Regions from separate parts of the Nonomuraea sp. NPDC050202 genome, predicted to be linked through region 1. Evidence: predicted binding sites of a transcription regulator. Region 1 holds the regulator's gene; each other region holds the start of a gene.

Region 1 (2,265 bases):
AGTGGAGGTCGTCACCGCGCCGCTCGAAGATCTCGTGGTTGCGCTCGACGATCTCCAGGAACAGGTCTCCGGGCGGGCCACCGCCGGGGCCGACCTCACCCTCGCCGGCGAGCTGGATGTGGGTGCCGTCCTCGACGCCCGCCGGGATGCGGACCTTGATCGTGCGGCGGGTGCGTACGCGGCCGTCGCCGGAGCACTCCTGGCAGGGGTGGCGGATGATCGTGCCGAAGCCCCCGCACTGCGGGCACGGGCGCGAGGTCATGACCTGGCCCAGGAACGAGCGGGTGACCTGGGAGATCTCGCCGCGCCCGTTGCACATGTCGCAGGTGTCGGGGTGGGTGCCCGGTGCGGCGCCGGCCCCGTGGCACACCTCGCACAGCACGGCCGTGTCGACGACCAGCTCTCGGGTGGTGCCGAACGCGGTCTCGCGCAGGTCGAGCTCCACCCGGATGGTGGCGTTGCGGCCCCTGCGGGCACGCGAGCGCGGCCCCCTGGCGCCGGCCGCGGTGCCGAAGAAGGCGTCCATGATGTCGCTGAACGGGAAGCCCGCGCCGAAGCCGCCGGCGCCCGCCGCCGCTCCCGCGCCACCGAACGGGTCGCCACCCAGGTCGTACATCTGGCGCTTGTTCGGGTCCGACAGCACCTCGTAGGCCTGCGTGATCTCCTTGAACCGCTCCTGGGTCTCAGGATCGGGGTTCACGTCGGGGTGCAGCTCGCGGGCGAGTCGGCGGTAGGCCTTCTTGATCTCATCCTGACTTGCGTCACGGCGCACCCCGAGGGTGGCGTAGTAGTCGCTGTTTGCCACTTATCGACCTCTTATGATGCAGCCAGGATCTGGCTGACGTAGCGTGCCACCGCGCGTACGGCGCCCATCGTCACGGGATAGTCCATCCTGGTGGGCCCCAGCACACCGAGCCGGGCCAGTTGGTTGTCGCCAGAACCGTATCCGGTCGCGACGATGGATGTCCCCCGCAGGTACGGGTTTTCCGAGCCGATGCGCACGGTGAGCGCGGACGGGGTGTCGTTGGTCGTCTCGCCGAGCAGCCGCATGAGCACCACCTGCTCCTCCAGCGCCTCCAGCACATCACGCAGGCCGGTGGTGAAGTCGGCGCCGGCGAGGTTGGCCGCGCCGGCGAACACGATCTTCTCGTCGTGCCGCTCGACCAGCGTCTCCAGCAGCACCGACAGGATCGTCGCCGCGGCGGGCCGGTCTTCCGGAGCCAGCCGCTCGGGCAGGTCGGCGACCAGCTCGGGCACGCTGCTCAGGCCGCAGCCGTCGAGGCAGGCGTTGAGCACGGCGCGCAGGTGCGCGATCCGCGTGTCGTCGATCGCCTCGGGCAGCTCGACCACGCGCTGCTCGACGCGACCGGTGTTGGTGATCAGCACGAACATGACCCGCCGGTCGTTCAGCGGGACCAGCTCGACGTGCCGGACGGTCGAACGGTTCAGCGTCGGATACTGCACGACCGCCACCTGCCTGGTCAGCTGCGCGAGCAGCCGGACCGTGCGGGTCACCACGTCGTCGAGGTCGACCGCGCCGGCCAGGAAGGTCTCGATCGCCCTGCGCTCGGCTCCCGAGAGCGGCTTGACCTGGGAGAGCCGGTCGACGAACAGGCGGTAGCCCTTGTCCGTCGGCACGCGGCCCGCGCTGGTGTGCGGCTGGGTGATGTAGCCCTCCTCCTCCAGCGCGGCCATGTCGTTCCTGACCGTCGCCGGGGAGACCTTCAGGTTGTGGCGCTCGGCAAGCGCCTTGGAGCCCACCGGTTCGTTGGTGGACACGTAGTCTTCGACAATGGCGCGGAGCACCGCCAGTTTCCGATCGTCGAGCACGTGCTCACCTCCTGCCTCTGTCCATATCAGGAACGCGAGGTCTAGCACTCTGTGTTCCCGAGTGCCAAGTGTACGGCTCTCGCCCACAAGGTGCGATAACACCGCGTCCCACATCCTGCTTCTAGCTTCTTGGAAGCGACAGGCCTCACACTTGCCCCTATGACCGACGATTCCCGGCCCCCGTCGTACGGCCCCCCGCCTGGGCAGGGTCCTTACCACGGTCAGCCACAGCGTCCTGACCAGTACGGCCCGCAGCCGGGATCGCAGCCGGGGTCGCAGCCGGGGTCACAGCCGGGTTCCGGCCAGGCGCCGCCACCTCCGTACTGGCAACCGCCGTCCGGACAGCCGCAGCCCGGGCCGGTCCCGCCGCAGTACGGTGAGGCCACCCAGTTCGGCCCGCCACCTCAGTACGGACAATACGGCCAACAAGCCCAA
Region 2 (2,265 bases), on a different contig from region 1:
CACGCCGGTGGCGGACAGCGTGTGGCCGCCTGGCAGCAGGGTCGCCCGCCTGCCCCCGCCGTCCTGGGCCCCGGTCCACAGGGTGGCCTCCTTGACCTCGCCCTTGTACGAGATCCACTCGGCCTCGGCGCCCTCGGGGATGAACTCGTACGGTATGCCGGGGGCGACCTTGAGGCAGGCCAGGCGTGCCCGGGAGATCAGGCCGAGCACCACGGGCCAGGGCGGCGAGTAGGCCATGGGGTCGAACGTCCGGCCCCGGCCCGTCCGCCTGGCCGGGTCGGCGAACAGCACGTCGTGGTCCTCGGGCCGGACGTCCGCCGCGTCCGCGACGGTCACCGTCGCCCGGCCGGCCAGCCCGAACGCCTCGGCGTTGGCCCTGGCCACCGCGACGGTCAGCGGGTCGGTGTCCACGGCGGCCACGGTGCAGCCGGCGCGGGCCAGCGCGAGCAGGTCGCCGCCGACGCCGCAGCAGGCGTCCACGACCCGGGGTGCCCGCGCGCCGTGCAGGGCGAGCAGGCGGCGGGCGCGGTGCTCGGCGACCTCCGCCCTCGTGGACTGCTCCAGGCCGTGCGGCGTGAAGAACATCCGCCCGGCGTCCGCGCCGAACTTGGCCCTGGCCCGCTCCCTGAGCCCGGCCTGGGTGAGCGCCGCGGAGGTGAGCGCCGCGTCGTACGTCCTGCGCAACGTGGTGGCGGCGACCACCGGGTCGGCGCCCGCCAGTTCCTCGGCCTCCGCCAGCGCGCGCCTGCCGCGCGGGGTCAGCAACTCGGTGAAGGCGTCGAGGTCCACGTCACCAGACGTTAGCGCCACGCCGGAGCGGACCACGCCTGCGGGCGGCGCGGGCACGGCGTGGTGGCGGCGCGGTGGCGGCCGGGACGTTCGCGCACGTGGGAGACTGGAGCGGCCCGGCATGCCCGCGAAGCGGGTCTGATCGCTCTCAGCAGACGCGTTCGTGTTGACTGTCAAGCCCCTCTTGCATATGTTTCCTGTTGGCACTCTCCCCTTGAGAGTGCCAACGTGCGACGAGGCAGGTCTGACACCCGCGACGGCAGGCCCCGCTGGTCGCCTCTTCTAGATCATTCAAATCTGAAGGGGAGGTCCGATCGTGACGACCGCCACCAAGGTTCCCGTTAAGCCGCTCGGCGACCGCATCGTGGTCCAGCCGCTTGAGGCCGAGCAGACCACCGCTTCCGGCCTGGTCATCCCTGACACCGCCAAGGAGAAGCCGCAGGAGGGCAAGGTCCTCGCGGTGGGCCCGGGCAACTGGGACGAGGACGGCGACAAGCGGATTCCGCTCGACGTCTCCGAGGGCGACATCGTCCTCTACAGCAAGTACGGCGGCACCGAGGTCAAGTACGGCGGCGAGGAGTACCTCGTGCTCTCCGCCCGCGACGTTCTCGCGATCATCGAGAAGTAGGCCGGTTGTGTCGAGCCCCGGGCGCTCTAGAGGGCGGCCGGGGCTTTCGACGCCAGGAGAGGACTTTCAGCAATGGCGAAGATCCTGGAGTTCGACGAGGACGCCCGCCGCGCGCTCGAGCGCGGCGTGAACGCCCTCGCGGACGCCGTGAAGGTTACCCTCGGCCCGCGTGGCCGCAATGTCGTCATCGACAAGAAGTTCGGTGCGCCGACGATCACGAACGACGGTGTGACCATCGCTCGTGAGATCGAGCTGGAAGAGCGCTACGAGAACCTCGGCGCCCAGCTCGCCAAGGAAGTTGCCACCAAGACCAACGACATCGCGGGCGACGGCACCACCACCGCGACCGTCCTGGCCCAGGCCATGGTCCGCGAGGGCCTGCGCAACGTGGCGGCCGGCGCCTCGCCGCTGTCGCTCAAGCGCGGCATCGACAAGGCCGCCAAGGCCGTCAGCGACAAGCTGCTGGCCAGCGCCCGCGAGGTCGGCGACAAGAAGGAGATCGCCAACGTCGCGACGATCTCCGCGCAGGACGCCCAGATCGGCGGCCTGATCGCCGAGGCGTTCGACAAGGTGGGCAAGGACGGTGTGCTCACCGTCGAAGAGTCCAACGCCATGGGCATGGAGCTCGAGTTCACCGAGGGCATGCAGTTCGACAAGGGTTACCTGTCGGCCTACATGGTGACCGACCCCGAGCGGATGGAGTCCGTCCTCGAGGACGCCTACATCCTGCTCACCCAGGGCAAGATCTCCTCCATCGCGGACTTCCTGCCGCTGCTGGAGAAGATCGCCCAGACGAAGAAGCCGCTGCTCGTGGTCGCCGAGGACGTCGAGGGCGAGGCCCTGGCCGT
Region 3 (2,265 bases), on a different contig from region 1:
CACGACCCGGCCGGTGAACCCTGGGGGCAGCGCCAAGCCGCCCGTGCCTGCCAGGCCGAGCGGACCGTACGGGCTGACGCCGCCCGGCACGAGCGGGCCCGTGCGGAGGAGAGTCTTGCGCGACATCGTGGGGCCTCCCTCTAGGTGCCACGCTAGTCGACCGCACCGACATGAATGGCAGGGACTCGCGACATCAAACTCTGCGCAAACCCCGACTGCCGTTCGCCGGGCGGTCCGTGCGCGGTGACGTTCCGTACAGCTGAGGGCGGTACGCGAACCGGCGACCTGCCACCTCGTGACGGCCGGTGACGGCGGGACCGGTCGCGATGAGGCACCGCCCGCCCGCCGGAAACGAGGGCCGGTGACGGCACCGTGGCGGAGGCGGACACGTCGGTGCCGGCGTGCCGGACTCCAGGCTCCAGGCTCCAGGGGGCCGACGTCACGGCCGTCAGACGCGATCCCGACATCGTGGCCGTCAGGCGCGACGCCGTCTTCGCGACGCTCATGACATGCGAGAGCCCGGGCTCGGGGCCCGGGCTCTCCTCGCGATGGGTCAGCGCTGCGCCTGGAACATCCAGTGCTGCTTGTCGATCTCCTGCGCCACGGCGATCAGCAGGTCCTGGGTGACGGGGTCGGCCTCGTCGGTGGCCCGGATGCGCTCGTACATGCGCTTGCTGATGCCGTCAAGGACGTCGGTGATCGTCGCCAGCACCTTCCCGTCCTCGATCCAGCCGCTCTCCGGCTGCTGGAGCCTGCTGGAGCGGGAGATCGTGGCGGCACGGCCGTCCGGGTTGACCCCGAGGGCGACGGCACGCTCGGCGATGGTGTCCATATGCGTTCTGGCCAGCGTGACGACCTCGTCGAGCTGGAGGTGGATAGAGCGGAAGTGGGTGCCGATGAGGTTCCAGTGTGCCTGCTTGGCGACCAGCGACAGGTCGATGAGGTCCACCAGGGCGCCCTGGAGGGCCTCCGCGACGGTGTTCCTGGCGTCGCCCGAGAGCGGGCCGGTGATGGTAGCCATGTCTACCTTCCTCCCCAGCGGTCGGAATTTACACATTTAGCAACAAAACCGCTCCGCCAGATCTTCCGCCGTCCGGCGTCGTTGACAGTGTAATAGTGACAGTGTCATCGTGGGTTCATGAGTGACACCTGGACGATCGGCGAGCTGGCCGAGCACGCGGCACGCGCCCTGCGCGCCGGCGCGCCGGCACCGCCCAACGGGCGGGTCCGCGACGTGCCGGGCGAGCGGCTGATCAGGTGGTACACGACGATCGGCCTGGTGGACCCGCCGCTCACGCGGCGCGGCCGGGTGGCCCGGTACGGGCGGCGGCACCTGCTGCAGCTCGTCGCCGTGAAGCGGCTGCAGGCGGCCGGCCGGTCGATCGCGGAGATCCAGGCGGCCCTGGCCGGAGCCACGGACCGGATGCTGGAGGCGGCGGCGCACCTGGAAGCCCCGCCCCCCGCGGACCTGGAGGCCCCGCCGCCCGCACACCACCCGGACGGCCACCCCGCGACGCACCACCCGGACCGCCACCCCGCGACGCACCACCCGGACGGCCACCCCGCGATGCGCCACCCGGACGGCCACCCTGCGACGCACCACCCGGACGGCCCTCCTGCGGCACACGGCCCGGACGGGCCGTCGGCGGCCGAGCATCCGGACGTGACCGGTCACGTGCCGGCGGCGGCCGACAGGGCGCGCGCGGGAGCGGCCGGTGGCGGCGAGGCGGCGCGCGACCGGTTCTGGGCCGAGCGGCCGGGCAGTGGCGCGGCGCACGGTCGCGAAGCAGCCCCCAGCACACCGGCACCCAGCACACCGGCGCCCGGCGCACGGGCACCCGAGCCTGGCGCACCACGGAGCGCGCGCCCGTCCCAGGACGCGCCCGCGCTGCGCCGCGAGCACCCCGCTCACGAGCCGGGCGCGATGCCCACCAGCGGCTTGGAGCCTGAGCCGGGCCCGATGCCCACCAGCGGCTCCGAGCCCGAGTCGGGCACGATGCCCGCCAGCGGCGCCGCCCCCGAGGCGGGAACTCTGCGGCCCGGCGGCCCGGCGAGGCCATCGGCCGTGCACCCCGTCGACGACCCGGCGGACGGGACCAGCGCGCCACCTGCTCGCGGTCCGTCCCGCGGGGCGGGCTCGGCCCCCACGGCGATGCGGGCCGGCGAGGGTCAGGGGCGTGTCGGGGCGGCCGGAGGGGAGAGGACCGGCGGGTCACGTGGTGGGGTGGTGACGGGGGTCAGGCTGGGCGACGGGGTGCGGCTCGT

What was found. The regulator HrcA, encoded in region 1, represses chaperone genes, less so after heat shock. The targets are predictions, from matches to a motif close to TTGGCACTCTCNNNNNGAGAGTGCCAA.
Region 2: the regulator HrcA is predicted to act here: its motif matches at 990-1,016, upstream of groES (co-chaperone GroES).
Region 3: the regulator HrcA is predicted to act here: its motif matches at 1,103-1,129, upstream of AB0I79_RS01790 (DNA starvation/stationary phase protection protein).

The regions. Positions count from the first base shown of each region.
Region 1 covers NZ_JBFALF010000003.1:375,813-378,077, reverse strand. The annotation lists gene dnaJ (molecular chaperone DnaJ) at 1-805, opposite strand, end outside; gene hrcA (heat-inducible transcriptional repressor HrcA) at 817-1,830, opposite strand.
Region 2 covers NZ_JBFALF010000025.1:57,913-60,177, forward strand. The annotation lists gene AB0I79_RS43720 (methyltransferase domain-containing protein) at 1-789, opposite strand, end outside; gene groES (co-chaperone GroES) at 1,103-1,417, shown strand; gene groL (chaperonin GroEL) at 1,490-2,265, shown strand, end outside.
Region 3 covers NZ_JBFALF010000001.1:343,399-345,663, reverse strand. The annotation lists gene AB0I79_RS01795 (alkaline phosphatase PhoX) at 1-126, opposite strand, end outside; gene AB0I79_RS01790 (DNA starvation/stationary phase protection protein) at 554-1,021, opposite strand; gene AB0I79_RS01785 (MerR family transcriptional regulator) at 1,139-2,265, shown strand, end outside.